3 regions of the Rhodococcus sp. IEGM 1354 genome follow, and region 2 is predicted to be linked to each of the others. Evidence: predicted binding sites of a transcription regulator. Region 2 holds the regulator's gene; each other region holds the start of a gene.
What was found. Region 2 encodes LexA, which represses DNA repair genes until DNA is damaged. Its sites were predicted from a motif close to CGAACANNTGTTCG; they were not measured.

Region 1 (10,395 bases), 400 kb from region 2:
TGCGTCGTTCGGTCAGCGCGCGATCGGATTCGGACGTCAGGACGAATACCCGCATCGGCTGTTCGGGAGCCGGTCCGTCGAGTTCCTCGTCATGGAAGATCGAGTCGAATGTGCTTACCGGGCCCGATGATTCGACCATGGACGCACGGATGGATGCAGCGATGACATCGCCGAGCTCACCCGCAGCCACGATCAGACCGGCCACCCGCAGCAACACCTCGCTACCGTGTCGCGCCACCTCGACGGCAGCCGGCCCGGCACCGCTGAGCACCACACGCTTGCCGCTGAACCCACTGGCGAGTGCTTTGGCCGGGTTGTGGAACACCTCGTTGGACGGGCTGTTGCGCACAGCCTCGGCGTCGAGCAGATCGGCGAGCCGAGAAAGGTTGGGCAGCAGCGCCTTCCACGAACCGCCGGCAACCGCGCCGAGGACGGCCACGAACGCCGCGAGATAGCGCATCAACGCATTGTGGTCACGAACCGCTATTCGCGGCGGCAACCACATGACCCTGGCACCGCGCACGGCGCGCAAGGGACCCTCTTCCGGTGCCACGACGACGACCTCCGCACCACGCCGCGCTGCCGCGTCGACCGATTCGGCCAGACGCGGATCGCCCGCATCGTCGCCGGCCACCACGACGACATCCAGTGGCCCGATCCACGGCGGGGTTCCGGTACTACGAACCAGGGGAACACCCAAGTGGCTTCCGAGAGCGGCGACAAGCAGAGACGCGGCACGGCTGCTGCGGCCGTCGCCCGTCACGATGACCACGCTGCGAGGTCGTAGGTCGGCCAGGCGAGCGAGTACCGACTCTTCGACCGCAGTGGCGACGGCGCGTACTTGAGCACCCGCGAGCGCGGCGCTGCGGAGCGCGCCCTCCCGATCGGCGGCCACGATCGCGCCGGCGTCGTCGAGATCGACCAGAGACGTCACTGCCCTCATGACCTCGGCACCTTCCCTTACGTCACCGACTCGAACTGCCTGTATACCCACTTGTGAACTCTAGGTAACCACTATTGCAGTCCGGAGCGGACGATGCTCAATATCTCGGTCGACAACGCGTCGACCTCGGTGCGGGTGCGCGCCTCGACATTGAGTCTCAACAAGGGCTCGGTGTTGGACGCACGCAGGTTGAACCACGCACCACCCTCGAGGTCGACGGTCACGCCGTCGAGACGGTCGATGCCAGTGGTCCGATCGGCGAACGCGTCGAGTACGGCCCGAGTGCGCTCGGCTGCGTCGTCGACCGTCGAGTTGATCTCACCCGACGCGCTGTACGTCTCGTACGAGGCCATCATCTCCGAGAGCGGCCGATCCTGTGCGCCGAGGGCAGCGAGAACGTGCAGCGCGGCGAGCATGCCGGAATCGGCACCCCAGAAGTCGCGGAAGTAGTAGTGCGCGGAATGTTCTCCGCCGAAGATCGCACCGGTATCGGCCATCTGCTGCTTGATGAACGAGTGCCCCACTCGGGTGCGGACAGGCTTTCCGCCGAGCTCGGTCACCAACTCCGGCACCGCACGCGAGGTGATGAGATTGTGAATGATCGACGCACCGGGCTCCTTGGCCAGCTCGCGCTCTGCCACCAAGCAGGTCACAGCCGACGGTGAGACCGGATCGCCCTTCTCGTCGACGACGAAGCACCGGTCGGCATCCCCGTCGAACGCGAGTCCGATGTCGGCACCGGTCTCGACGACGAAGCGCTGCAGATCCACCAGGTTCGCCGGATCCAGCGGGTTGGCCTCGTGATTGGGGAAGCTGCCGTCGAGTTCGAAGAACAACGGTTCGATCGTCACCGGGAGCGGAGCGAACACCGCGGGGACCGTGTGCCCGCCCATGCCGTTACCCGCGTCGACGGCGATCTTCATGGACCCGAGACCCGAGAGGTCGACCAGATCGCGGACGAACCCGGCGTAGTCGGTCAACACGTCTCGCGACGCTGCCGTACCGGCCGGGCCGTCGAAGTCCGGCACCCCGTCGATCAGTTCCGACTTGATCGTGGCCAGCCCTGTGTCCTGCCCCACCGGCTTGGCACCGGCGCGACACAGCTTGATTCCGTTGTACTTCGCCGGATTGTGGCTTGCGGTGAACATCGCACCGGGGCATTCCAGCAGGCCCGACGCGAAGTAGAGCTGATCGGTCGAGGCGAGACCGATGTGTACGACGTCGAGTCCCTGCGCGGTGACGCCGTCCGCGAAAGCGCGGGACAGGCCCGGCGAGGAGTCGCGCATGTCGTGTCCGATGACCACGGTGCGCGCTGCACCCTCCTCGTCGCGTACCAACCGGGCGAACGACGCACCGACGTCCCGGACGAACGCCTCGTCGATCTGCTCGCCTACGACGCCACGGACGTCGTAGGCCTTGATGACGGCGTTGACGGACTCTGCGGTACGGGCCACGAAAATTCTCCTGATTGTCGGTCGTCCGGCGTCGGACATCCAGCGTTGGGTACGGGGCGATCAACACCGAAGCTCGCCAGACCGGCTTGTCCGTTTCGGTACTGGTGCAAACCTTGCCAGACGCCCGGTGGACAGGCCAGTCGACCCGTCGTTCGTTCGGGCGGACACTGCGCCTCGTCCCGCCGCGGCGTTCTGTTCAGGGGATCTAGGACGTGGGATCGGGTAGGACTCTGAGGTGTCCGCGTCGGCCGGTTCGGACGGGGGGCGTGGCCCGCCGGTCGGTGTCATGGTGGCGAGCGGGCGACCGGTCACCGGTGTCTCGCTCTTCGGAGCGCGTTCGGTCTCCCCGACCGGCTTCGCGTACGGCCTCGGCCAGCGCGGTCAGATCGTCCTCGTCGGGGGTCGATGTCGAATAACCACCCTCGTACCGCACGAGCTCCCAGCCCTTGGGTGCAGTGGTCGTCGAGGCATGGACCTCGCACAGGTCCCAGGAGTGCGGCTCGTCCACGGTGGCCAGAGGACCGACGACCGCAGTGGAGTCGGAGTAGACATATGTGAGCGTCGCAACGGCAGAACGGTTGCAACCAGGCCTGCAGCAGCCACGCAGTGATCTCACGAGTGCAGAGTATCCGGTACGTGCAACCGACCGAACGACCGACACACCGGACAGGCGCGATAACCTGCCCCCATGCCTCAGTTCTCTTCCACGCGCCGGATCACGTCACGGTCCGTTGCGCGGCACGGCCGCGGCATCCGCGGACCGGTGCTGCCCGAGGACCTACCTGCCCGGCGATCGCGTGCGGAGAAGTTCGATCGGTTGGTTCTCGACGCGTTCGCGCGCATCGACCACCGATGGCACGACAAACTCTCCAAACTCGACATCGCCGTCGACGACGTGCCCAAGATCAGGGCGTTGGACCCGGAATCGGTGACGTGGCCGCCCGAGGTGGTCGCCGAAGGACCGGTACCCCTGTCGCGACTGGTCCCCGCTGGGATCGACAAGCGCGGAGAGACGACACGCGCCCGCGTGGTGCTGTTCCGGCGTCCGCTCGAGCGGCGCGCCAAGCACCCGGAAGATCTGGAGGACCTACTTTTCGAGGTCTTGGTCGAGCAGGTGGCAACATATTTGGGGATCGACCCCGACGAGGTGGACCCCGCCAGCGCCGAGCCGTGATGCAGCGTCGGCGCGTGGGTGGATCACTCCGAACGCGTTCGGCTCAGCCGATCCCGCGCTTGAGCCGACGACGCTCACGCTCGGACAGGCCGCCCCAGATTCCGAATCGCTCGTCGTTGGCGAGAGCGTATTCGAGGCACTCGTCCTTGACCTCGCAGCCGAGGCAGATTCGTTTCGCTTCGCGGGTGGAGCCGCCCTTTTCGGGGAAGAAGGCTTCGGGATCGGTTTGAGCGCACAGTGCGCGCTCCTGCCACTGATCCTCTATCTCCTCGAACATCTCGTCGAAACCCGCCACGAGACTGAGAAACGGCTTGGCGGGTGGAACCGATTCGGCCACGAACGGCATCGAGTCGGCGTCGTTGTCCGAGTCGTCGATATCGACGTCGCCGACATCAGGGCTGTCGATGTCCTCATCGATTCGCACGGCGTCACTCGAGAGCTCGCCTTCGGCTGCATCGTTCGACGGGGTCACGTACGCAGAACCGGCGTCGACGGTGACGCTCGAATCCACGCCGGAATCGGACTCGGTTTGCGGCGCGTCGTCGACAGCGCTGAGGTGTGCAGTGGGTCCGCCCCGCTGATCACGTGTCACGTGCTGGTCATACATCGCTTCCGCCTCCTCACCTGTGGTAGCGCAGATACTTTCGGTCCTCGTAATCTCGAATACCTTGCCCCGCGCCGGTATTCGATCGAGCTGGTAGTCCGAGCCTGCTCTCCACCCGTCCAACTCTCGACCTCTACTCGACGTCCACTCAGGGACGAACAGGAAGGGAACGAGTGTTCGAAACCAGGTTCGCTGCAGTCGAACTCGTGCCGCGAACGCTGAATGACATACCTGTGATTAGACACGTACAGGTGTGTCGCGGTCAAGCCGATCGCACAAATCCAATACCATCCCATGCCCGAAATCGGCTGTCTCCCCGAATCGGAGCGCGTCCCGTGCGTGTCGCGGCGGTTCTCGGGCTCGGATCCCGGCCCCGCGGACGGTCCGGGTGGGCGCTCACCCGGGGTTGCGGCAACCGCACTAGGCTCGCATGTTGTGAAAGTTACTGTTCTGGTCGGTGGCGTCGGTGGCGCACGGTTCCTCCAGGGGCTCAAATCCCTGTTCGGCGACTCCCTTCTCGGCGACGAACCCGAGAACGAGATCACGGCGGTGGTCAACGTCGGCGACGACGTCTGGATGCACGGCCTTCGCATCTGTCCCGATCTCGACACGTGCATGTACACCCTCGGGAACGGGATCGACACCGAGCGAGGCTGGGGCCGGGTGGCGGAGACATGGAACGCCCGCGACGAGTTGGCCGCGTACGGAGCAGATCCCGACTGGTTCGGGCTCGGCGACAGGGACATCGCCACGCACTTGATCCGCAGTCGCATGCTGCGCACCGGATTTCCGCTGTCGGCCGTCACCGAGGCGCTGTGCAACCGGTGGCAGCCCGGGGTCCGATTGCTGCCGGTCACCGACGACCGCTCGGAAACACACGTCGTGGTCACCGACCCGGACGACCCCAGCGGCGAGCAGCAACGCGCAATCCACTTCCAGGAGTGGTGGGTTCGCTACCGCGCGCAGATTCCCACGCACAGTTTCGCTCATATCGGAGCCGAACAGGCTACTGCTGCACCGGGAGTCGCCGAAGCGATCGCCGAGGCCGACGCGGTGATCCTGGCCCCGTCCAACCCGGTGGTCAGTGTCGGCGCAATCCTTGCCGTACCCGGCATCCGTGGCGCACTGCGCACCACCGCAGCCAAGGTCGTCGGCCTGTCCCCGGTGGTGGACGGTAAACCGTTGCGCGGCATGGCAGACGAGTGCCTGTCGGTCATCGGCGTCGAGACGACGGCAGAAGCCGTCGGACGCCTCTACGGAAGCCGAAGCGGCACCGGCATTCTCGACGCCTGGCTGGTGCACAGCACCGACTCAGCGGTGGTCGACGGAGTCGACGTGCAGTCGATTCCGCTGCTGATGACCGACCCGGAGACCACAGCGGTGATGGCACGAACCGCCCTGCGCGCCGCCGGACTCGAACTGTGACCGCCCCACGCGAGGTGGCGTCGATGCCGGACGCTCCCGGCGATCACGCGCCGGGCGGATCGATCGAAATCCTGCCGGTCACCGGACTTCCCGAGTTTCGGCCGGGCGACGATCTCGCCGCAGCGATCGTCGCCCGTGCGCCCTGGCTGCGCGACGGAGACGTCCTCGTGGTCACCAGCAAGATCGTCTCCAAAGTCGAGGGACGTCTGGTGCCCGCACCGCAGGACCCCGAGGAGCGGGACGCAGCCCGCCGGGTCCTCGTCGATCAGGAGGCCGTTCGCGTCGTCGCCCGAAAAGGCCGGACACTCATCACCGAGAACCGCCTCGGCATCGTGCAAGCCGCGTCGGGTATCGACGGGTCCAACGTCGACGGCAGCGAACTGGCGCTGCTCCCGGAGAATCCCGACGCCAGCGCTGCAGCTCTTCGGCAGGCACTGCACGAGTCGGCCGGAGTCACCGTGGCTGTCGTGATCACCGACACGATGGGCCGGGCCTGGCGGATCGGTCAGACCGACGCCGCGATCGGGGCTGCCGGCCTGGCGGTCGTGCACCGATACGCCGGGGCAGAAGACGGACAGGGCAACGAGCTGATCGTCACCGAAGTCGCGATCGCCGACGAACTCGCTGCGGCAGGCGATCTCGTGAAGGGCAAGCTGGGTGGCGTTCCGATAGCCGTCGTTCGCGGACTGTCACCCGTCGACGACGGCTCCAACGCCGCCACCCTGCTCCGCGGCGGCGAAGACGACCTGTTCTGGCTGGGAACCGCCGAGGCGCTGGAGCGTGGTCGACGCGAAGCCCTGCTCCGCCGACGGTCGGTTCGATCGTTCTCCCCCGACGCAGTCGACCCGGACTCCATTCGGAGCGCCGTCGCGGATGCCCTCACCGCCCCCGCCCCGCACCACACCCACCCCGTCAGATTCGTCTGGATCAGAACGCCCGCTGTGCGCCGCCGACTGCTCGAGACCATGCGAGAGCAGTGGCGAGCCGATCTGGCCGGTGACGGGCTGACCGAGGACCGCATCGCCGCACGGCTGAGCCGCGGTGACATTCTGTTCGACGCGCCGGAAATCGTGATTCCGTTCTGTGTGCCGGACGGGGCGCACACCTATCCCGACGCGAGGCGTCGCGCAGCCGAGGACACCATGTTCACCGTGGCGGTCGGTGCCGCCGTTCAGGGGTTGCTCGTCGCCCTGGCCGTTCGCGATCTCGGTAGCTGTTGGATCGGTTCGACGATCTTCGCCGCCGATACCGTCCGCGCCGAGCTCGGCTTGCGTGCGGACTGGAAAGCATTGGGGGCCATCGCAATCGGACACCCCAGCGAGCCGCTGACGGTACGAGATCCGGCCGTGCCCGGGTCTTCGCTGGTGGAGCTCTGACCGACGATGTCCGCTTCCTCACTGTGGCAGTCCGCAGCCCGGACGCTCGACCGATGGGCACCCACCGATTCCAGGGACGAATCCCTTCGGCACACCGTGATCGCCTTTCTGCACAGCAATCCCGACGCGTGTCTACGTGCCAACGAGGCCGGCCACATCACGGCGTCGTCGCTGGTACTCGACGCGTCGGGTCGACACGTTCTGTTGACCCTGCATCCCAGGGTGGGCCGGTGGATTCAGCTGGGCGGTCACTGCGAACCCGAGGACGAGACGGTCGTCGCGGCGGCGCTGCGCGAAGCGACCGAAGAATCCGGAATTGCCGACCTGTCGATCGATCCCGAATTGCTCTCGGCCCACACTCACCCGATCACGTGCTCGCTGGGTAAGCCGACCCGACACCTCGACCTTCGGTTCCTGGTGCGCGCCCCGGACGGCGCTCGCGCGGTGCGCAGCGAGGAATCGACGGATCTGCGCTGGTGGCCGGTGGACGAACTACCCGACGCGGCCGAGCGCGAGACCATCGACAATCTCGTCGCGCTCGCCGCGCGTCGCTGATCGGGCCGGCTCGGCACCGCTCAGCCCCTCGGGACGACGATCAGACGTCCGTGGAGAAGCGCACTCCCCCGTCGGGCAGCTTCACTCCGGGCCACACGCGTGCCCCACGTAGCAACTCGCAACGAGCTCCGATATCGGCACCGTCACCGATGACGGCGTCACGCACCAGTGCCCGCGGTCCGATGCGGGCTCCGAAGCCCAGGATGGATCGTTCGACCACGGCCCCCGCTTCGACGATCGCACCGTCGAACACCACCGCGCCGTCGAGACGAGCGCCTGCGCCGATCTCGGCGCCACGTCCGACGACGGTTCCACCGATCAGCAGTGCACCCGGTGCGACACCCGCTCCGGGGTGAACCAAGGACTCGCCGCGATCTCCGTGCAGTGCGGGCGAGGGCGCAATTCCGCGAACGAGGTCGGCCGAACCCTTGACGAAATCCTCGGGGGTACCCATGTCGCGCCAGTACGCACTGTCGACGTGCCCGTAAACCTTCTTGTTCTCGGCGAGCAGGGCGGGGAACACCTCCCGCTCCACCGACACCGGCCGGTCGGGTGCGATGGACTCGATGATCTCGCGCTTGAACACGTAGCAACCGGCGTTGATCTGATCGGTGGGCGGATCCTGGGTCTTCTCCAGAAACGCGGTGACTCGGCCGTTCTCGTCGGTCGGTACGCATCCGAACGCGCGGGGATCGCCGACCCGAACGAGATGCAACGTAACGTCCGCATCGGTCGTGCGGTGCGTATCGAGCACTGCCGTCAGATCGGTGCCACCCAACACGTCACCGTTGAACACCATGACGTTGTCTGCCCGCAGTCGCGGCAGCACGTTTCTGATTCCGCCGCCGGTACCCATGGGCTCGGTCTCGAACACGTACTCGAGTTCGATGCCCAACGCGGACCCGTCGCCGAAATGTTGCTCGAACACTTCGGCTTTGAACGACGTTCCGAGAACCACGTGTTCGATGCCCGCAGCCTTGATCCTGGCCAGCAGGTGGGTGAGAAAAGGGAGTCCTGCGGTCGGGAGCATCGGCTTCGGTGCCGAGAGAGTCAACGGACGCAGCCGAGTTCCCTTGCCGCCGACCAAGATCACTGCATCCGTGCGTGCGGCGACCGATGGGGAACTATCCGACATGTCCAGCCTCTGTTCTCTCGTCCGACGGTCGTCCTTCACGAGCTCGGGCCCGAAGCGCCGAAGTCACAACGACCTTCGAGCGAAGACCGAGACCTGCGCGCAGCGCCCATCGTAGTGGAGCCTGCCACACCCGGTCGTGCCTATCGGCCTGGAATCGGTAGGCGCTGGTGTGGTGCGCGGGCAGCATCACTTCCGGATGCCGTCCTGCCGCATGACCTTTCGAGTGCGTGACCTCGACGTCGGGTACGTAGACGTTCTGCCAACCCGCCCTGCCGAGCCGATCACCGAGGTCCACGTCCTCCATGTACATGAAGTAGCGCGAATCGAATCCGTCGATGGAGTCGAACGCCGCGCGGCGAAGCAACAGGCACGATCCCGACAGCCATCCCACCGGCCGCTCGGACACCGTCTCGTTCTCCTGGCGGTAGCGACGAGTCCACGGATTGGTCGGCCAGAGCTTGCCCAGAATTGCGTGGCCGGCTCCGGACGTCAGATCGGGCACCGATCGCGCGGACGGGTAGCGCGACCCGTCCGGCTCACGAATGAGTGGGCCGAGCGAACCTGCGCGCGGCCATCGCGCCGCGGCGTCGAGCAGTCCGTCCAGGGACCCGGGGTGCCACCTGACATCCGGATTGGCAACCACGACGAATTCGACCTCGGGGTCGACCGCGGCGATCGCCCGATTGACGGCGGCGCCGTAGCCGATGTTGGCGCCGGTACGCAGCAATTCTGCCTCCGCGAACGCAGCCTCGGCAGCTTCCGGAGTGCCGTCGACCGACCCGTTGTCGGCCATGATCACTCGCACGGGCCGGGTCGTGGCCTCGCGAAGAGACGTCAGGAATTGCTCGAGGTATGCGCCGGGGGAATAGGTCACCGTCACCACGGCCAGGTCGGAACTCACGCGGGCAAGACTAGCCCGAGGCGGGCATCGATCCCGCATCACGACCGAGCAAGGGCCGCCGTCAAAGCCTCGGACCAGGGGCGGGGTGCACCGAGCCCGGCCGCGGACCACGCACTCGGCGACAGCACCGAGTACGCAGGCCGAGGTGCCGGGACGACGTACTCTGCGCTCGAACACGGGCGCACCCGCTCGGGGTCGGCGCCGATGCCCGAGAACACTGCCCGGGCGAGCTCGTACCAACTGGCCTGCCCGGCGTTGGTGAAGTGCAGTGTCCGTCCGGTCACCGCCGCGTCGGCTTCGATCTCGAGCAGACCGGCAGCCAGATCGAGGGCGAAGGTGGGCGATCCGATCTGATCGTCGACCACCGAGACGGTTTCCCGCTCGCCTTCGAGTCTTCGCATCGTGGTGACGAAGTTCTTACCGGTGTTGTCGTAGACCCAGGCGGTTCGGACGATGACGGCCTCGGGAAGTTCCTCGCGCACCGCCGTTTCCCCGGCCAGCTTGGTGCGTCCGTACACGGACGTCGGCGCGGTCGCCGCGTCGACGTCGTACGGCTCGGTCGCTGTGCCGTCGAACACATAGTCGGTGGAAATGTGAATCAGTCGGGCACCGACACGCCCGCACGCCCGCGCGAGATTTCGAGGACCCTCGGCATTGACTGCCATGGCCCTGGACTCGTCGGTTTCGGCGGCGTCGACCGCTGTGTACGCGGCGCAGTTGACGACGGTCGCACCCGCGGTCACCACGGCGTCGACGGCACCGGGGTCGGTGATGTCCAGGTCGGCGGACGAATAGCCGTGCACCTCGACGCCGGAATCACGCTCGGCG
Region 2 (10,395 bases):
CATCGGAGTGATGGCCGCGACCCGCGTGTACTCGACCGCCGCGTACTGGGTTGCCGCGATCACCGCGATCGTGTTGGCGTTCTCGCCCAAGTTCGGTGCGCTGATCTTCACCGTCCCGGACGGTGTCATCGGTGGAGCGACACTCGTGCTCTACGGGCTCATCGGACTGCTCGGCGTTCGAATCTGGACCGATGCCAAGGTGGATTTCACCGATCCGGTGAACCTCACCGTCGTCGCAGCAGCACTCGTCGCCGGAATCGGCGACCTGACGCTCTCCGTCGGATCGGTCGAACTCGGTGGTATCGCGTGGGGATCGCTGGGCATACTCGTCGGATACCCGATCGTCTCGGCGTTGGCCCGAGGGAGAACGACTCGACGACGCTAGCAGGGGCGGTCACGGATCGCGCACGTTTTGGTCATCGACCCCCGGTGCACCGCGAACGTACTGTTGAACCGTGACGTCAGTCGCACCGACGACCGCGCTGTGACACCCCTTTCTCGCGGTCGACGACGGTGCGCACCGAACAAGGAGACCCGCGTGGAACGCACACTTTTCGAGCCCGAGCACGAGCTGTTCCGGGAGTCGTACCGGAAGTTTCTCGAACAGCACGTAGCGCCGAATCATGCGAAGTGGGAAGAGCAGAACCTCGTCGACCGCGACGTGTGGGTCGAGGCCGGGAAGCAGGGCTTCCTCGGAACTGCTGCTCCCGAGGAATTCGGCGGCGGCGGAGTCAAGGACTTCCGCTACAACGCCATCGTCACCGAGGAGACCACCCGCGGCGGCTACAGCGGCATCGGCTTCACCCTGCACAACGACGTCGTCGCGCCGTACTTCATCGAGTTGGCCAACGACGAGCAGAAGCAGCGCTGGCTTCCCGGATTCTGCTCGGGTGAGCTGATCAGCGCGATCGCCATGACCGAGCCGGGCACCGGCAGCGACCTGCAGGGCATCAAGACCAAGGCCGTTCGGGACGGCGACGACTGGGTGCTCAACGGCTCGAAGACGTTCATCACCAACGGCATCAACGCCGATCTGGTGATCGTCGTGGCGTGCACCGATCCCGAGAAGGGGGCCCAGGGCTTCTCATTGCTGGTCGTCGAACGGGGCATGCCCGGTTTCGAGCGTGGCCGCAACCTCGACAAGATCGGCATGAAGGCCCAGGACACCGCTGAGCTCAGCTTCACCGACGTTCGGGTTCCCGCCGCCAACCTGCTCGGCGAAGAAGGCATGGGCTTCATCTACCTGATGCAGAACTTGCCCCAGGAGCGGCTCTCGATTGCCGTCGTTGCCGCTGCAGCCATGGAATCGGCACTGGAGATGACCATTCAGTACTGCCGTGACCGCAAGGCATTCGGTAAGTCGATCGGAAAGTTCCAGAACACGCGATTCGTGTTGGCGGAACTCGCTACCGAAACCACCGCCACCCGCATCATGGTCGACAAATTCATCGAACTGCTCAACGACGGCAAGTTGACCGTGCAGGAAGCTGCCATGGCCAAGTGGTGGACCACCGAGAACCAGGTCAAGCTCATCGACCGATGCCTTCAGCTGCACGGTGGGTACGGCTACATGAAGGAGTACCCGATCGCCAAGGCGTACATGGATTCTCGGGTACAGACCATCTACGGCGGCACCACGGAGATCATGAAGGAGATCATCGGTCGCGGACTGAATCTCTGATTCTGCCGATCGTTCAGGACCGACGAGAAGGGCCGCAGCATCTGTGCTGCGGCCCTTCTTCGTTGTGTCCGAACAGAGTTCAGAGCTTGCGCATCACGGTGACGACCTTGCCGAGAATGGCAGCATTGTTGCCCGGGATCGGCTCGAACAGTGGGTTGTGCGGCATGAGCCACACCTCACCCTTGGAACGCTTGAACGTCTTGACCGTGGCCTCACCCTCGATCATCGCCGCGACGATGTCGCCGTTGTCGGCCACGGACTGTTGACGCACGACGACCCAGTCGCCGTCGCAGATCGCCGCGTCGATCATGGACTCGCCGACGACCTTGAGCAAGAACAACGATCCCTGACCGACCAACTCGCGGGGGAGTGGGAACACGTCCTCGACGGCTTCCTCGGCCAGAATCGGACCACCCGCGGCGATCCGCCCCAGAACGGGAACGAACGTGGGAGTCGGCAACCGGTCCTGATCCTCGGACGAGCCGTCGACCGCGGCGGCAGCTTGATCGGCCTGCACCTCGTCGAGTCCGCGAACGTCGACCGCGCGGGGGCGGTTGGCGTCGCGCCGCAGAAATCCCTTCCGCTCCAGGGTGCGCAACTGATGGGCGACGGACGACGTCGACGTCAGGCCCACGGCATCGCCGATCTCTCGAATGCTGGGTGGGTATCCGCGCTCGGTGACCGATGCCCGGATGACCTCCAACACCTTCCGCTGGCGCTCGGTGAGCCCCGCGCTGATGTCGGTGCCCACCTCCATGGCCTTCGGGGTAGGCTCGGCGGCCGGCTTTCCGGCCGCGGCCTTGCCGACCGTCGAGGATCCGGCTCGCGTGGAACCAGCTTTCGTGGAACCCGTCGTACTGGAACCGGTGATGGACCTCGTCGAGGTCTCGTCCTTCATGCTGTCGGCCTCCTGCTGATGCGGCTGGATTCGGTCTACGCGGTATCGATCCACGCGGACTGGAGTTGATGTTGTCGACTCGTGTGGCGTGTGGTTTCTGACACGAATCTAGCGTGTATCAGCTGTTGAATCAAACATCTGTTCGACTCGTGTCGCGTTTTCTACAGACTTTGTCGGAGGCGCGTGATAGAACTTCGAACAAGCGTCCATCGAACGCCTGATCGAACAATCGATCCAACGAGCGAAGACGAGGTTCCGATGACCATCACCACCGATCGTCCCACCACTGCCGGTTTGCGTTCGCGATCCGGTGTCGTCGAGCGTCGTCGGCGCTCGCGGCCCGTGCTGCAGAACCACGCGCGTCGGACGCAGAACGGCCCGTGCTTGCCTGTGGTGGACGAGTCCTGGACCGACGTCACCGATCGCGAGATGGCGGATCGAGACTTCGACGACACCTCGGCCCATTTCGCGAGCCAGACCGTGCGCCCACGCTCTCTCGTTCTGTGGATGTTGGCTGTGGTCGTCGTGGCCGGCGGTCTGATCGGCATCGCGAATCTGAGCGCGACCACACCCGACGCGGCCACTCAGCCCGCCGGCGCGGTCATGGTTCACGACGGAGCGCTCGTCGAGTACGCACCCAGCAGATGACCACCGGCACCATGGTGCCCAGCGTGGCTGAGTATCCTCGAAGACTGCCCCGACGCGCACGTTCGTCGTCGGAGTATCGGCTACGACGGAGGCTCCCTCATGCATTGCCCGTTCTGCAGGCACCCCGACTCACGCGTGGTGGATTCGCGTGAGATGGACGAGGGTCAGGCAATACGGCGACGCCGGTCCTGCCCCGAGTGCGGTCGACGCTTCACCACCGTGGAGGCTGCCGTGCTCGCCGTCGTGAAACGCAGTGGTGTGACCGAGCCGTTCAGTCGGGAGAAGGTCGTCAAAGGAGTTCGTCGCGCCTGCCAGGGCAGAGACGTCGACAACGACGCGCTGAACCTGCTGGCTCAGCAAGTCGAAGACAATATTCGCGCGGCCGGTTCGGCCGAGATTCCCAGCAACGAAGTGGGCCTGGCCATTCTCGGACCGCTACGCGATCTCGACGAAGTGGCCTACCTTCGTTTCGCGTCGGTCTACCGCTCGTTCAGTTCGGCCGAGGACTTCGAGAAGGAAATTCACGAACTCCGCAAACATCGAGAGTCCGCCGACGTCGAGTGAACCGCGGGCCGATCAGCGAGACTGATCGGCGATCGCCTTCTCGATGCGCTTCTCCGATACCGGATACGCGGTACGAATTCCCTGCGCGAACAGCCCCACCCGCAGCTCCTCGATCATCCAGAACAGCTCCTGCACACCCGGGCTGCTCTTCCTGCTCTCCGGAAGCGAATCCAACAGCCGCCCGTACGAGCCGTACACCCGGTCGAGAACGTCCATCGCCGCAGCGTCGCGGCCCGCGCTGCTCGGCAGCGTGGACAGTCGCTTCGTCGCCGCAGCGAGATAGCGTGGCAGATCGGCCAACCGTCGAGAACCGAATTCGGTGACGAAACCGCGAAAGATCAAGCCGTCGAGCTGTTCTCGGACATCGTCGGCCGGCTCACCCGATGCGCTCTGCAACTGGGCCGACAGAGCCAACGCGGCCGTCAGGACCGGTCGAACCAGAGCGAGAACAGCAGCTGTACGCCGCGAAACCTCTGCGTCCACCAGTGCCCGGAGCTTGTCGAACTCGGCCGGATCGCGAACCGGTCCGCCGTGCGCGTCCATCGCTTCTTCCACAGCGAGCGCACGGCATTCCTCGAGCAGCGCATCGACGCCGCCGTACGGGTTCTGGCCGAGCGCAAGACGTTCGGCGGTCGGCAGCCCGGCCAACAGCGCCTTCGTTCCCTTCGGTGCCGTGGCGAGCAGCAGAGTCCGGGTGCCCGCGCGCATGGCTGCTCGTTGCTGGGCGGGGGTACTGAGCACTCGCACCGCCACGCCCGAACCCTCGGGCACCAACGCCGGGTACCCGGTGACCTTCTGTCCGCCCACGTCTCGGGTGACCGTGGGTTCCAAGCGGCCCAACGTGCCCGAGGTCCACGCCAGCGTCGGGGCGCGCTCTGCGTCACCGACCGCACGTGCGACCTGACGGCCGACCTCACCGGCAAGACCGGCGCGCAACGCAGTCAGATCCTTGTTGCTGCCGAGCACGGTCCCGGACGGGTCGACCGCGGCGAACGTCATTCGCAGGTGATCGGGTAGCGCCGCAGTGTCGAAGTCCTTCGCGGTGATGTGGCACTGTGCGGCCCGTGAGAGTTCTCGGGCCAGAGCCGTCACGAGTGTTTCGGCCCGCGGTCTCATCACTGCCAACGCTGCCGCAGCGAAGTCCGGAGCCGGAACCACATTGCGTCGCAATGCCTTCGGTAGAGTCTTGATCAAGGCCGTGACGAGCTCGGCGCGCATCCCAGGCACCAGCCAGTCGAAGCCGACCGGCTGTACCTGAGCGAGCAGTGCGATGGGAATCCGCGCGGTGACGCCGTCAGCGGCGGTGCCGGGCTCGAATTGATACGTCAGCGGAAATTGGATCTCACCCTGTCGCCACGCGTCCGGGTATGCACCTGTCAGTACCGACGCGGCGTCCGAGTTGACGACGGTGTCCGTAGTGAAGTCGAGCAGGGACGGATCTTGCCGGCGGGCCTTCTTCCACCAGGTGTCGAAGTGTCGCGCAGACACGGCTTCCGGGGCGATGCGGGCGTCGTAGAAATCGAACAGTGCGTCGTCGTCGACGACGATGTCCCGCCGCCGAGCGCGATGTTCGAGCTCGCCGACGTCGTCGAGCAGAGCCCTGTTCTTGTGAAAGAACCCGTGCTGGGTCTTCCATTCGCCCTGGACCAGTGCATGCCTGATGAAGAGCTCGCGAGACGCCTCGGGATCGATGCGGTGATAGTTGACCGGGCGCTGCGTCACCAACGGGATGCCGTACAACGTCACCCGTTCGTAGGCCAGCGCCGATTCCCGTTTGATCGACCAGTGTGGTTCGGAATACGTGCGCTTCACCAGATGCGGTGCCAACCGTTCGGCCCATTCCGGTTCTATGCGGGCGGCCATGCGGCCCCACAGCCGTCCGGTCTCGACCAGTTCTGCAGCCATGACCCAGCGCGGTGGCTTCTTGAACAGACCTGACCCGGGGAAGATCGCGAAATGTGCTCCGCGGGCACCCAGGAACTCACGCTTGTCGCCCTCTTTGAGGCCGACGTGCGAGAGCAGGCCGGACAGCAGGGACTGATGCAATGCGTTCTCGCTCGACTCTGCGTCGGGCACTGTCCATCCGAGGCCGCGAGTGATCTGGCGGAGCTGTCCGTGCAGGTCCTGCCATTCGCGGATCCGCAGGTAGTGCAGGAACTCGGTGCGGCACATGCGTCGAAACTGGTTGGAAGACAGCTCGTCTCGCTGCTGCCGCAGGTACTTCCACAGCTGCACGTGCGCCAGGAAGTCCGAATTCTCGACGGCGAAACGGGCGTGCTTCTCGTCTGCAGCCTGTTGGTGCTCGGCGGGACGCTCGCGCACGTCCTGAATCGACAACGCCGCCACCACCACCAGCGCGTCACGAAGCGATCCGTTGCCGTTGGCCTCGACCAACATTCGTGCCATTCGAGGATCGACAGGAAGGGCGGACAGTTCGCGGCCGATCGGGGTGAGCTCGGCAGTGCCGTCCTTGGTGGCCGGCTTCAGTGCTCCGAGTTCTTCCAGCAAGCCGATACCGTCGCGGATGCTGCGTGGATCCGGCGGCTCGACGAAGGGAAACGCGTCGATCTTGCCCAATCCGAGCGCGGTCATCTGCAGAATGACCGAGGCCAGATTGGTGCGCAGAATTTCGGGCTCGGTGAACTGCGGACGAGACTCGAAATCCTCCTCCGAGTACAACCGGATACAGATCCCGTCGGCGACGCGTCCGCAGCGACCCGCCCGCTGGCGCGCAGACGCCTGTGAAATCGGTTCGATGGGCAGCCGCTGCACTTTGGTGCGCAACGAGTATCGCGAGATGCGCGCGGTGCCCGGGTCCACGACGTAGCGGATGCCGGGGACCGTCAGCGACGTTTCCGCGACGTTCGTCGACAGCACGACCCGGCGCCCCGAGTGCGGTGAGAACACCCGATGCTGTTCGGCGGCGGAGAGTCTGGCGTACAGCGGCACGATCTCGGTGTTGCGGAGATTGCGATCGGCCAACGCGTCCGCGGTATCGCGAATCTCGCGTTCACCGGACAGGAACACCAAGATGTCGCCGTCGCCCTCGGCCATCAGCTCGTCGACGGCCTGGCAGGTGGCATCGACGGGATCGAGGTCGATGGTCGTTTCTCCCGCGTCGACCGTCAGGGGTCGATACCGCATCTCGACCGGGAACGTACGACCGGATACCTCGATGATCGGTGCTGCGACCCCGTCGCGTGCGAAGTGTTGCGCGAACCGCTCCGGATCGATGGTCGCCGACGTGATGACGATCTTGAGATCGGGTCGCCGGGGGAGCAGTTGCGCGAGGTATCCCAGGATGAAGTCGATGTTCAGGCTGCGCTCGTGCGCCTCGTCGATGATGAGGGTGTCGTACTGGCGGAGCAGTCGGTCGCGTTGGATCTCGGCCAGCAGAATGCCGTCGGTCATCAACTTGACGAGGGTCGAATCCGAGGACTGATCGGTGAATCGAACCTTGTAGCCGATCGATTCGCCCAGTGGTTGACCCACCTCCTCGGCGATGCGCTCGGCAACGGTGCGCGCCGCCAGCCTCCGGGGCTGCGTGTGCCCGATCGAGCCGCGGATTCCGCGACCGAGTTCGAGACAGATCTTGGGAATCTGGGTGGTCTTGCCGGACCCGGTTTCACCGGCGACGATGACGACCTGGTGGGCCGCGATCGCTGCGGCGATGTCGTCCTTGCGCGCGCTGACGGGCAACGCCTGCGGATATTCGAGGGTGGGCACTGCCGCCTGGCGTGTGGAGATGACGGCTTCTGCGCGAGCTACGTCGCGTTCGAGGGCGGCGACGGCGTCCTCGGTGCGGGCCTTGTCGAGACGTCGTCGGAGCCGGTTCTCGTCGCGGATGGTGAGCTGTGCAACACGTGCGGCGAGTGCTCGTCGATCACCGGACGAATTCGAGGTAGACATACTCGTACCAGGATATCCGTTACTCGGTACCCGACCGAACTCCGTCCGGCAGCGAACCGATGCACTCGCCGAATTCGACGTGACTACTGTGTAGCGCATGTCTTCCGACCTGGATCCAGCCGCCTCCACACACACCTCCGCGCTGTGGCACGGCTTCGCCGACATGGGCAACGTCACCGCCAATGGGCCGTTCGTCGTCTCGCGAGGCGAGGGTGCGTACATCTTCGACAACGAGGGCAACCGGTACCTCGACGCCACCGCCGGCCTGTGGTTCACCAACGTCGGTCACGGCCGCCGCGAGATCGCCGACGCCGTTGCCGCGCAGCTGAGCTCGATTGCCCACTACTCGAATTTCGGCGACTTCGTGCCCGAGACCACGCTGGCACTGGCCGATCGGCTCGCCGCCATCGCACCGGTGCCGGGCAGCAAGATCTTCTTCACCTCGGGTGGATCGGACTCCATCGACACCGCCGCGAAGCTTGCGCGCCGCTACTGGGTCGAAATGGGACAGCCGTCCAAGAAGATCATCGTCGGACGGCAGAAGGCGTACCACGGCATGCACGTCGCCGGCACCGCGCTGGCCGGTATCCCGGTCAACAAGGAGCACTACGGCGAGCTGATGCCCGACGCCAGGACGGTGGCGTGGGACGACGCGAAATCGCTTCTTGCGCTGATCGAAGAGGTCGGAGCCGAGAACGTCGCAGCCTTCTTCTGTGAACCGGTGATCGGAGCGGGTGGAATCTACTTGCCGCCCGAGGGCTACCTGCGCGAGGTGCGGCAGATCTGCCGCGACAACGACGTGCTGTTCGTCGCCGACGAAGTGGTGACCGGATTCGGCCGTATCGGCGGTAGTTGGTTCGCCTCCACCCGCTTCGAGCTCGAACCCGACCTGATGACGACCGCCAAGGGGTTGACGTCGGGCTACGTCCCGATGGGTGCCGTGTTCATCGCTCCGAAGATCGCCGAACCGTTCTTCGCAGGCGGAGTCTGGTGGCGTCACGGCTACACCTACGGTGGCCACGCAGGTGCCGCCGCCGCAGCGATGGCCAATCTCGACATCATCGAGCGCGAGGACCTGCTGAGTCACTCCAAGCGCATCGAAGCCGCACTGCACACCCACCTCGCGCCCCTGGCCGACCACGATCGGGTCGCGGAAGTCCGCAGCGGCATCGGCGCTGTCGCTGCCGTTCAGCTCGCCGACCCGGCGGAGGCATTACCGTTCGTGAAAACGTTGAGAGCTCATGGTGTTTCGGGCCGCGCGGCCGGACAGGGTGCAATGCAGATCTCGCCGGCGTTCGTCATGACCGACGCCGAGATCGAGGATATGGCCTCGCGCATCCTCAGTGCGCTCGGCTGAACCGGAGTCTGCTCAACAGCTGCTTCCCCCGCGAGAGCGGGGGAGCAGGTTCGGGTTCCGGCTCAGCGGAGATTGCGGCGAACCGCCGGTGCAGCTGATCGCGCACTTCGTCGGGCGCATACGCGCGCCGCTTGCGCTCGGACCGCACCACCAACGCCCCGGTGGCCGCAACCCCGGCCATCCCGGCGAGACCGAGAGCTTTCCAGACGTTCATGCGGCAACCGTACCGCCACGAGATCTAGGGTTGGTCCATGAATCCGTCGCGAATCAGCCTCGATACCGCTGTGGATGCCACCAGAACCGGCGACATCTGGATCTTCCGTGGCCATTCTTCGGCGGACCGCGCAATTCAGGCTCTGACGAACAGCCCGGTCAATCACGTCGGTATGGCCGTCGTTCTGGACGACCTGCCGCCGCTGATGTGGCATGCAGAGCTCGGAAAGTCGTTGCAGGACATGTGGACCGGAAACTTCCAGCGTGGAGTGCAGCTGCACGACCTACGCGCTGCCGTCACGCACTGGGCCCAGCGGTATCAACAGCGTTGTTGGCTGCGGCAATTGGACGGATACGCCGGTCGTTCCCCAGGCTCCACTCCGGCCGTGACGAAGGAGCAGGAAGACGCGCTGCTTCGCACCATCGCGCGGATGGACGGAACGGCTTTTCCGACCACCGCGGCGCTCGCCGGTCGGTGGTTCCGTGGACGCGTGCCGGCGCTCCGGAGGAACGCGCAGGAGAGCGCTGCGCTCGAAACCGCGTACTGCGCCGAAGTTGTTGCGATGACCTACGACTCGATGGGTCTGTTGACGGGAAACAAGAAAGCCAACTGGTTCGATCCAGGAAAGTTCTGGAGCGGCGACCGTCTGCCACTGGCGGAAGGGGTGCGTCTGGGTGAGGAAATCGAAGTGGACGTGCCCGTCACACCGTGATCGAGTCGTCGTCGACGCTTCTGCCCCCGAGCTCCACCCACCCGTCCTCGTCGACGGTGGTCCACAGCTCAGACCCCGCACCCTGGACGATGTTCAGGCCCCGACCGAGCTCGGCAGTGAGCCGGACGGCGGCAGCACCTGTTGCCTCGTCCTCGGCGATTCCCATCATCGGCGCGAACATGCGCGAGCACAATTCGGCGCGCTGCTCGTCGGTCCAGGCCCAGACATAGTGGTGGCCACTGTCGTAAGCGTTCGGATCTGCCGCTGCCACCTCGGCTGCGTCGTGGACCTGATGAAACGTGAACTGCGGAGTCCACACGGCGCGTGCACGCACCCAGGTGAGCTCGCCGTCGTAGCGGATGTCGAGCGTGGCAGCGGGGACGGTGAGCGTCTGCACCGAGTGTCCGCTGTT
Region 3 (10,395 bases), on a different contig from region 2:
CAACAACACCTACTCGAACCGTGAGGCCGACTCCTCTTGGATCGATGCCGTCGTCCGTATCGTCGATCCGGTCGGAGCGCACGTGGTCGATCTCGGGTGCGGCGGCGGAACCTATGCGCGGGCATGGCGTTCGATGGGGGCGAGTGTGACGGCGATCGATTCGAGTCCGCCGATCCTCGAATCGGCCGGACGCTCGTCGCCCGAAGATATCGAATTCGTCTGCGCTGGTGCCGAGCACACCGGCTTGCCTAACGGACAAGCCGACATCGTGTTCGCTCGCGCCCTCGTTCACCATCTGCCCGACGCCTACACAGTGGCGGTCGAGTCTGCTCGGCTTCTGGGACCGGGTGGGACGGTGATCATCCAGGACCGCACGGCCGAGGACGCCGGGCTGTCCGGCTCTGCAACCAACCCGCGCGGCTATTTTTTCGACGCCTTTCCACGGCTGATGGACATCGAACTTCGACGACGGCATGGCGTCGACGATATTCGCGACGCGTTGTCCCGAGCCGGATTCGTCGATGTCGCTACGCAGCAACTCTGGGAAACCCGTCGCCTCTACTCCGGCCGTGACGAATACCTCGACGAAATCGCGGGCAGAACAGGCCGGTCGATCCTGCACGAGCTGTCCGACGTCGAACTTACGGAGTTGGTCGAGTATCTACGTGCTCGCCTGGCCGAAGGTGAGTTGATCGAACGCGATCGCTGGACGTTGTGGACCGCCGTGGCCCCGTGACCCGGCAGCCGGCTTGCGCACGTCACCAACTGGTGCCGGGTACCAGCCTGCCGATGCGGCGGACGACCTTGCCTATACGCGCGCTGGGGGTCGACGGGTCGTACGGCCGAACCCGATAGGGCACTTTCCCGTCTTCGACGGGAACCGGCGTTTCGCCCTTGGCGGCGGCCGACTCGGCGAATTTTCGGTAGTGCTGATGCATCGTGCGATCTTTGCCCTTGGGGCTGAAGATGGCCCCGAACTGTCCGAGTGTTCCCAGCGGGGTGTCGATTCGCTTCGGCTTGTCGCTCAGCGCGCGGATGACGATCGCGGCTGCCTTCTCCGGTGAGAAGACAGTGCCGACGTTCTTGTCGCCCGTCGGGGTGATCATCGGGGTGTCCACCAGCGGCATGTGAATGGTCGTGTAGGTGATTCCGTCCGAGAGCGTTTCTGCTGCAGCAACATCGGTGAAACCGTCGAGTGCTGCCTTGCTCGCCACGTACGCCGAGAATCGAGGAGGGTGCCCCAGCACTGCGGCGCTGGAGATGTTGACCACATGCCCGAAGCTGCGTTCGCGCATGTGCGGCAGTAGCGCCAACACCACCCGAATCGCTCCGAAGTAGTTGACGGCCATGGTGCGTTCGTAATCGTGCAGTCGGTCGGTGGAACGATAGAGCGCGCGGCGAATGGATCGGCCCGCGCTGTTGACGAGCATGTCCACGTGCCCGTGGTCGTGCAGTATCGCTTTCACCGTTCGTTCGACCGACTCACTGTCGGTGACATCGCACGAATACCCATGAGCCACATGGCCGTCGGCGCGAATCTGCTGGACGACCTCGTCCAACTGATCTTGGCCGCGAGCGAGCACGATGACCACCGCTCCTTTTCGTGCAGCGGCCTCCGCACTGGCTCTGCCGATACCGGAGGACCCGCCGGTGATGACGATGTGGCGGCCGAACAGCGGACCGCGTGGGTCGTCTCGGCGGTTGCGCTTGGGGTCGAGATTCTCGCTCCAGTATTGCCACAGGCGGTCGGCGTACGTCCGCAGCGGCGGCGGTGCGATGGAGCTGCCCTGCAATGCTTTCTGTGTCGTTGCGGACTCGAAGACGGTCGGCAGCGTCAGATGATCGAGCATCACCGGCGGCACGCCCAGATCGCGAAGCGCAGCGTTTCGTTGTTTCCGAACCGCTCCGGAGGTGGGTGACACCACGGGGGCAACCAGCTTCCCTGGGATGTCGACGATTCTGGCGCGTGATCCGGCTGCCGAAGAGAATGCGGAGTACACCTCGGCCATCGACTGAGGCTCCGGATTCACCAGGTGAAAAACGCTGCCGGACGGGGTGTCTCGGTGAACCAGTTCCACGATTGCGTCCGCGACGTAGTCGACCGGAACCAGGTTGGTGTGTCCGATCTTGGGTACCGTGATCGGCAGGACCGCAGGCAGTTTCGCCAGCTCGGCGAACAGTGGAAAGAAGTAGTACGGGCCGTCGACCTTGTCTATCGCGCCGGTGTCGGAGTGCCCGACCACGGCAGCGGGTCGGTACACCCGCCAGTCCACGGCGCTTGTGCGAACCAGTTTCTCGGACTCGAACTTGGTGCGGTGATACGCCGTCGGAAAGTTCTGCCCCTTGTCGAAGTCGTTCTCGGAGAACGTCCCTCGGTAGTCACCTGCCACTGCGATCGACGAGATGTGGTGCAGACGAGCGTCGGTCCTTTTCGCCAGTTCGATCACCGACGCCGTTCCGGCGACATTGGTCGGGGTTTGCTCGTCTCCCGCCGTGAGGTCGTAGACGGCACCGAGATGCACAATGTGATCGACGTCGGCCGGAACGTCTTTCAGGCCGAGCCCGGGTTCGACGAGATCGCCGATCAGTGGGCGGATTCTGTCGCCGCCGTCCAGCTCGTCGGCCAGCTTTTCGAGTCGAGCGACCGATTGCGGTCGAACGAGTACATGGACGAGGGCGTCCGCATCACGTCCGAGAAGTCGGGGCAGCACGTTCTTGCCCAGAAACCCGGTACCGCCGGTCACGATGTAGCTCGCCATGCGAGGCGACCTTACTCCTCGGTAAGTTCGACGGCTAGTGCCCCATACCGGCCTTCTCGTGCACCTTCTTCATCCACGCCGGGGCCCACCAGTTGGCTTCGCCCATGAGCTTGACCAAGGAGGGCACCAGCAGCATGCGGATGATGGTGGCGTCGATGATCAGCGCCAGAATCACGCCGAAGCCGAGGAACTTCATGATCGACAGGCCCGAGATCGTGAACGCACCGGTGACGACGATCAGAATCAGGGCCGCGGCAGTGACGATGCGTCCGGTGCGTTGGGCTCCGAAAATGACGGCCTCCTCGGTGGAAGCACCTGCCGAGCGCGCTTCGACCATCCGAGACATCAAGAACACTTCGTAGTCGGTCGACAGGCCGAAGATGACTGCGAGGATGAGTACGACGAAGGTCGACTCGAGCGGACCGGGCGTCACTCCCAGCAGGCTTGCACCGTGACCTTCCTGGAACACCCAGGTCAGTGCTCCGAAGGTCGCTGCCAGGCTCAGCCCGGCCATGAGAACTGCTTTGATCGGCAGCACTATCGAGCCGAAGGCCAGGAACAGCAGGACCAACGTCGAGATCACCATGATCGCGATCATCACCGGCAGCCATTTCGCGATCGCGGCATTACCGTCGTCGACGTTCGCGCGTCCGCCGCCGACGAGGATTTCGGTGCCGTCCGGTGGAGTGATCGACCGGAGGGCAGTCACCGCATTCGATTGGGACCGAGCCTCGGTCGTTCCGTCGCGGGGTTCGCTGTAGGACGCCTGGAATGCCACCAGATCGTCCTTGGATCCGAGGAATTCGGCGCGGGCAACGCCGGGGGTGGCGTTCATCGCTGCGGTCAGTTCCGCAACGGGCGGGCCCTGAGGCTTGACGCCGTCGAGACCCCGCAGCACCACGGTGGCACCGTCGCCGGTGGACTCGAAGTCGGTGGCGAGGGTTTCGAAGGCTGCCCGTGCCGGGTCGTTCTTCGGTAGTGCGGTGTAATCGACCTCCCCCAAGGAGACCTTCAGAATCGGCGTGGCGACGATCAGCAGGCCCGCGACGATGACGGCGGCGACGATTCCTGGATTCTTCATCACTCGGGTGACGACACCACCCCAGAACTTGTGTGCGCGTGCGTCACTACGGTCCGAGGCGGTACGCGACCAGGTCCAGGAGTTGATGCGAGTGCCAAGCAGGGCGAGCAGGGCGGGCACCGCGGTCAGTGACAGCAGGGCGGCGCTGGCCACCGCGGCCATGGCACCGAATCCGAGGGATCGGATCACCGCCTGCGGGAAGACCAGCATGCCCGCGAACGAGCAGATCAGGAGCAGTCCGGAGAAGACGACGGTGCGCCCCGCGGTGGACACGGTACGTACGGTCGCCTCCATCGACGACGACCCAGTGCGGAGTTCCTCGCGGAATCGACTGACGATGAACAGTCCGTAATCAATGGCCAAGCCGAGGCCGAGCAATGACGCGACGTTGATCGAGAACGAGCTCACCTCGGTGAATTCGGTGAGCACCCGCAGGATTGCCAGCGAGCTGAGCACACTGAGAATCCCGACGAATACCGGCACCGCTGCGGCGATCACGCCACCGAAGATGAAGACGAGAAGCAGAAGTGTGATGGGGACGGCGATGATCTCCGAGCGCACGAGGTCTCGCTCGAGGGTTTGGCTGAGCGAGACTCCCACGACCGATGCGCCGGCGAACTGCGACTCGATGCCGGGGACGACGAGTTGTGGAGGTAGCTCACCGAACGTGTTGAACGTAACTCCCGATTTCGCACCGAGGGAGATCGTCACCAGTGCTTTGGTTCGGTCTTTCGAGACCAGGAATTCCTTGGTCACCGGGTCCGCGGTCCAGTAGGAGTTCACGTTTCCGAGGGTGTAGCGGCTGCGGAATTCGTCGAGTGTCGACTGCACCTGTGGTCCGATGTCGTCGATCGTGCGTCCGTCGGGTGCGGTGTAGATCGCGACGATGTCGGGGGTCGGTTGGCCGATGCCCTGGACCAGCCGCGCGACCTGTGACGATTCGCTGCCTGCGTCGGCGTATCCGCCCTCACTCAGTTTCGAGAAGACGCCCAGTCCCAGCACGCCGCCGACGGCTACGACCGCGACGACGACGGCGAGCACCCATCGCTTGTGCGATACGACGAACGATGCCCAACGCGTCACAACTGTGCTCCGGCTCTGTGGAAGGGGTGAGTAGCGATTCGACTGTAGTTGATCGTGTCGGACCCTCGTGTTCTCATTAGAACAAGTGTTCGACGATGTGTGTGACGGTGTGAAGGAGGTGGTCTCGATGGGATGGAACGACGGGCCGCCCACCTGGTCGGAAATGGAGCGAGTCCTCTCCGGACGCCCCAAGCCGGTCGTCGAAGGCGATGGGGGCGACAGCCCGGCGTGGTCGCGCAAGCGCGATGCCTATCAGGGTCGCCGGCCCGATTCGGTTCGGCCGTCGACACCGTACGCAGAACTGCATGCGCATTCTGCGTTCAGTTTTCTCGACGGCGCATCGCAGCCGGAGGAAATGGTCGAGGAAGCGGTGCGTCTGGGACTCGAATCCATTGCGATCACCGACCACGACGGTTTCTACGGTGTCGTACGTTTCGCCGAGGCGGCACGAGCCCTCGGCATCGGAACAGTCTTCGGTGCCGAGCTCTCGCTCGACACCCACCGGTCCAGGGCCGGAGCGACCGATCCCGGAGGTACGCATCTTCTGGTGCTCGCTCGCGGACAGGAAGGGTATCGGCGGCTGTCGCGTCGGATCGCGGCCGCGCATCTGGCCGGCGGAGTCAAGGGTGAGCCGCGGTACGACGTGGACGAACTCACCGAATCGGCGGGAGGGCACTGGCAGATCCTGACCGGTTGCCGCAAAGGGCATGTTCGCCAAGCACTCTCGCGGGGTGGGCCGGAGGCGGCCGATCTCGCGCTGCGCGATCTGGTCGATCGGTTCGGGGCCGAGCGCATCACCGTCGAGCTCACCAGGCACGGCACTGCCGACGACGATGAGCGCAACGACGCTCTCGCTGCCCTGGCTCGCCGGTACGGTCTGCCGATGATCGCCACCACGGCGGCGCACTACGCCAGTCCACGTAGCCGAAGGTTGGCCATGGCGATGGCTGCGGTACGTGCCCGGAGCAGTCTGGACGAGGCGGCAGGGTGGCTGGCACCGACGGGTGGTGCACATCTGCGGTCGGGGGCGGAGATGGCGGAGCTGTTCGAGCACTATCCCGGTGCAGTGCACGGTGCCGTCGAACTGGGTCGAGAATGTACGTTCGATCTGACGTTGATCGCGCCTCGTCTCCCACCGTTCGAGGTGCCCGACGGTTACACCGAGATCAGTTACCTGCGGCGGCTCACGTTCGAGGGCGCTGCCCGGCGATACGGCCCGCAATCGTCGAACCCGGCTGCATATTCGCAGTTGGAGTACGAGCTCGACATCATCGAGCGGCTCGAATTTCCGGGCTATTTCCTGGTGGTGCACGACATCGTTCATTTCTGCAAGACCCACGACATTCTGTGTCAGGGGCGAGGTTCGGCGGCGAACTCGGCCGTCTGCTACGCCATCGGAATCACGAATGTCGATCCGGTCGCCAACAAGTTGCTCTTCGAGCGGTTTCTCGCACCCGAACGCGACGGCCCTCCGGACATCGACATCGACATCGAGTCGGATCGGCGGGAAGAGGCCATTCAGCATGTGTACGCCAAGTACGGCCGTACCCATGCCGCTCAGGTCGCCAACGTCATCACCTATCGCGGGAAGTCCTCGGTACGAGACATGGCCCGCGCTCTCGGGTTCTCCCAGGGGCAACAGGACGCGTGGAGCAAGCAGATCACCCGGTGGTCCGGAATCGGCGATCAGGACGGCGACGGGATCCCCGATTCCGTTCTCGAACTCGCGCGTCAGATCGAGGGCTTTCCGCGTCACCTCGGCATCCATTCGGGAGGAATGGTGATCTGCGACCGGCCGATCGCCGACGTGTGCCCGGTGGAATGGGCGACGATGGAGAATCGCAGTGTGCTGCAATGGGACAAAGACGATTGTGCCGCAGTGGGTTTGGTCAAGTTCGACATGCTCGGGCTCGGGATGCTCTCGGCTCTGCACTACATGATCGACCTGGTCGCCGAGCACAAGGGCATCGAGATCGACCTCGCCTCGATCGACCTGTCCGAACATGCGGTGTACGAGATGTTGCAACGGGCCGATTCGGTCGGTGTGTTCCAGGTCGAGTCGCGGGCCCAGATGGCCACTCTTCCGCGGCTCAAGCCGCGTAATTTCTACGATCTCGTCGTCGAGGTCGCCTTGATCCGTCCCGGCCCCATTCAAGGTGGCTCGGTGCACCCGTACGTCAAGCGGCGCAACGGACTCGAACCGGTCACCTTCGATCATCCGTCGCTGAAGAAAGCGCTCGATCGAACTCTCGGAGTGCCGCTGTTCCAGGAACAGCTGATGCAGATGGCCATCGACGTCGCGGGCTTCAGTGCCGCCGATGCCGATCAGCTGCGTCGAGCCATGGGGTCGAAACGGTCGCCGGAGAAGATGGAATTGCTTCGTGGGCGGTTCTACGACGGAATGCGTGATCTGCACGGCATCACCGGTGCAGCCGCGGATCGAATCTACGAAAAGCTTTCGGCGTTCGCCAATTTCGGCTTTCCCGAGAGCCATTCGCAGAGCTTCGCCTCGTTGGTCTTCTACTCGTCGTGGTTCAAGTTGCACCATCCGGCGGCGTTCTGTGCCGGTTTGCTGCGTGCTCAGCCGATGGGCTTCTACTCACCTCAGTCTCTGGTGGCCGATGCCCGGCGGCACGGCGTGGTCGTGCACGGTGCCGACGTCAACGCCAGCCTCGGCCATGCAAATCTCGAGGCAGACGGTCTCGAGATCCGCATGGGTTTGGCGGACGTGAAGTTCATCGGGACGACACTTGCCCAGAAGATCGTCGACGCGCGAGATGCACACGGGCCGTACACCTCGTTTCTGGATCTGGCGGGACGCGTCGAACTGTCGGTAGCGCAAGCGGAAGCACTGGCCACGGCCGGCGCGCTGGGGTGTTTCGGCATCACTCGGCGAGAGGCGCTGTGGGCTGCCGGAGCGGCCGCGGGGGAGCGGCCCGGTCTGCTCCCCGGCGTCGGCGCATCGACGAAAGCGCCTGCGCTGCCGGGTATGACGGACCTCGATCTGGCGTCGGCCGATGTCTGGGCCACGGGAGTGTCACCCAATTCCTACCCCACTCAGTTCTTCCGGGATCGGCTGGATTCCCTCGGCGTGGTCCCCGCGAATCGGCTGCTGCAGATCCCCGACGGTGACAGGGTTCTCGTCGGCGGTGCAGTGACGCATCGTCAACGTCCGGCAACCGCGGGAGGCGTCACGTTCATCAACCTCGAAGACGAAACCGGCATGGTCAACGTCGTGTGCTCGGTGGGATTGTGGGCAAAGTACCGCAAACTCGCAATCACCGCTCCGGCGTTGCTCATTCGCGGCAAAGTGCAGAATGCCGAGGGAGCGGTGACCGTGGTGGCAGACCATCTGCAATTGATGGATTTGCGAGTTGCGTCCCGATCCAGGGACTTCCGCTGATGGACGCGCCCTGCCCGTGCGTCATCGAGTGGGAGGCCGGTGCAGAATCGAGGCGTGAAGCTACTGATCATCGCGGACACTCACCTGCCCACCCGAGCGAAAGTGCTGCCCGATCAGGTGTGGGCCGCCGTCGACGACGCCGATGTGGTGATCCATGCCGGCGATTGGGTGAACCTCGCGACGTTCGAGGCACTCTCGCAGCGATCTCGTTCGCTGGTCGCATGCTGGGGAAACAACGACGGCGACGAATTGCGTGCGGTGATGCCCGAACGTGCCGACGTGGTACTCGGCGGCGTGCGCTTCACCGTCGTCCACGAGACCGGAGCCGCCACAGGACGCGAGCGCCGGATGGCGACCGAATACCCCGATACCGACGTCCTCGTGTTCGGGCACAGTCATATTCCGTGGGATACGACGGCCGACAACGGTCTACGGCTGCTCAACCCCGGATCTCCGACGGACCGGCGTCGGCAGCCGTTCTGTACCTACCTCACCGCCGTCGCCGATGGCGGCGAGCTGACAGAAGTCGAGCTGCATCGACTTCCGCCTCGCTGAGCGGCATGCCGAGCGTCCGTCACATTCCACCTGCGACTCTGACGACCGTTCCGGTGGCGTAGCGCGCATCCTCGGACAACAACCACGACACCGCGCCGGCGATCTCGTCGGGCACTCCGGGGCGGCCGAGGGGGATGCTCGACGCCATCTTGCGTGGTCGCTCACGGTCTTTGTGAAACTCGGTCTCGATGACCCCCGGCGCGACGGCGTTGACACGAATGTTCTGCGCGGCAAGCTCTTTGGACAGGCCGATCGTCAAGGTGTCGACGGCTGCCTTGGCCGCGGCGTAGTGCACGTACATACCGGGACTTCCGATGGTGGCTGCCGCGGAGGAGATGTTGACGATGGCACCGCCGTGGTCGGCCATCGCTTGGATCGCGTACTTGCAGCAGGTCAGGACGCCGAGCAGGTTGACGTCCAAGTCTGCCCTGATCGTCTCGATGTCGTTGCTCGCCAGGGTCCCTACTGCGCGCGCCGATCCGGCGTTGTTCACCAATCCGGTGACAGTGCCGATCTCGGCAGCCGCAGCGAATAGATCGATCACCGACCGCTCGTCTGTGGTGTCGGCACGTATCGCGACGACCGTTCGGTCGGCGCTCGATAGTTCGTGCACCACTGCGTCGGCGGTCGCAGAATCCGAGCGGTAGGCGATCACGACGTCGTGCCCATCGGCCACGAGACGCCGAGATACTGCGGCTCCGATTCCGCGGCTGCCGCCGGTCACGATCGTCAAAGGGGCATTCATCGTTCGACAATAGCGAGCGGCTCGGCGGCGACAGCTAACCGTCACTGCTGGGTTCTCACTGCTGGGTAGGTGCGGGCTCTCTGGCATGGTCGACCAAGTCGTGCACCAGTCCGATGATGACGTCCATCTGTTCGATGACCTCCACGCGCAGTCGGTCCTGTTGCTCGTCGGGCATGACCGGGGCATTCGGGCCGTCGAGGGACATCAACAGATCGATGTTGGTGCGCAGAGCGGTCAATGGTTCCATCAGTTCGGCACCTGCGTCGACTATCAACTGTCCCTGTCGTGCCCGCGACCGCGAGAGCGCAGCCAGCATTTCGTTGAAACTGTTGGCGAGAGACGCCAGTTCGTCGTCTCCGTTGACGTCGATGGGCTCGAAGGCACCCGTCCTGGCCACTCGTTCCGTTCCGGCGCGTAACCGTCTGACCGGACGAAGCCCGGTGCGAGCGACGGCTGCGCCGGCCAGACCAGCGAGGGCGACGAGGAACGCCCCGACGAGGATCAGGGCCAGCGTGAGTTTTCCGAGCAGTGGTGAGGTACCGCTCAGGGCTTCGGCCACCATGATCGTCTCACCGGAATCGGTGCGCTCGGCGGATATGTAGTAGCCGCGAACCTCCCGCAGTGACCGATCGGTGCGGCCCTCGGTGACCGCCTTCTCCGGATCGTCGAGCCCACCATCGGAGTTGGTGAAGGGGTAGGTGCCGTTGGACGAGGACACCAAGGTGCCATCGGTGGTCATCAACGCAACTTTGACCGCAGTTCCTTCTGT

Region 1: cofD (2-phospho-L-lactate transferase) is a predicted target of LexA. The motif match lies at 4,342-4,355, and genes of this name have one in related genera.
Region 3: QM588_RS16805 (error-prone DNA polymerase) is a predicted target of LexA. The motif match lies at 5,002-5,015, and genes of this name have one in related genera.

The regions. Positions count from the first base shown of each region.
Region 1 covers NZ_JASHKT010000005.1:413,741-424,135, forward strand. The annotation lists gene QM588_RS14070 (tobH protein) at 1-943, opposite strand, end outside; gene QM588_RS14075 (phosphomannomutase/phosphoglucomutase) at 1,015-2,397, opposite strand; gene QM588_RS14080 (DUF3499 domain-containing protein) at 2,603-3,013, opposite strand; gene QM588_RS14085 (metallopeptidase family protein) at 3,086-3,571, shown strand; gene QM588_RS14090 (WhiB family transcriptional regulator) at 3,615-3,848, opposite strand; gene cofD (2-phospho-L-lactate transferase) at 4,611-5,600, shown strand; gene QM588_RS14100 (coenzyme F420-0:L-glutamate ligase) at 5,624-6,976, shown strand; gene QM588_RS14105 (NUDIX hydrolase) at 6,983-7,531, shown strand; gene QM588_RS14110 (NDP-sugar synthase) at 7,572-8,666, opposite strand; gene QM588_RS14115 (glycosyltransferase family 2 protein) at 8,656-9,567, opposite strand; gene rfbD (dTDP-4-dehydrorhamnose reductase) at 9,606-10,395, opposite strand, start outside.
Region 2 covers NZ_JASHKT010000005.1:8,769-19,163, reverse strand. The annotation lists gene QM588_RS12185 (uracil-xanthine permease family protein) at 1-385, shown strand, start outside; gene QM588_RS12180 (acyl-CoA dehydrogenase family protein) at 539-1,681, shown strand; gene lexA (transcriptional repressor LexA) at 1,761-2,438, opposite strand; gene QM588_RS12170 (hypothetical protein) at 2,838-3,227, shown strand; gene nrdR (transcriptional regulator NrdR) at 3,327-3,791, shown strand; gene hrpA (ATP-dependent RNA helicase HrpA) at 3,804-7,700, opposite strand; gene QM588_RS12155 (aminotransferase family protein) at 7,798-9,057, shown strand; gene QM588_RS12150 (hypothetical protein) at 9,041-9,271, opposite strand; gene QM588_RS12145 (hypothetical protein) at 9,309-9,983, shown strand; gene QM588_RS12140 (PhzF family phenazine biosynthesis protein) at 9,973-10,395, opposite strand, start outside.
Region 3 covers NZ_JASHKT010000007.1:84,974-95,368, reverse strand. The annotation lists gene QM588_RS16820 (class I SAM-dependent methyltransferase) at 1-736, shown strand, start outside; gene QM588_RS16815 (SDR family oxidoreductase) at 759-2,759, opposite strand; gene QM588_RS16810 (MMPL family transporter) at 2,794-4,923, opposite strand; gene QM588_RS16805 (error-prone DNA polymerase) at 5,051-8,326, shown strand; gene QM588_RS16800 (metallophosphoesterase family protein) at 8,381-8,881, shown strand; gene QM588_RS16795 (SDR family NAD(P)-dependent oxidoreductase) at 8,901-9,626, opposite strand; gene QM588_RS16790 (methyl-accepting chemotaxis protein) at 9,682-10,395, opposite strand, start outside.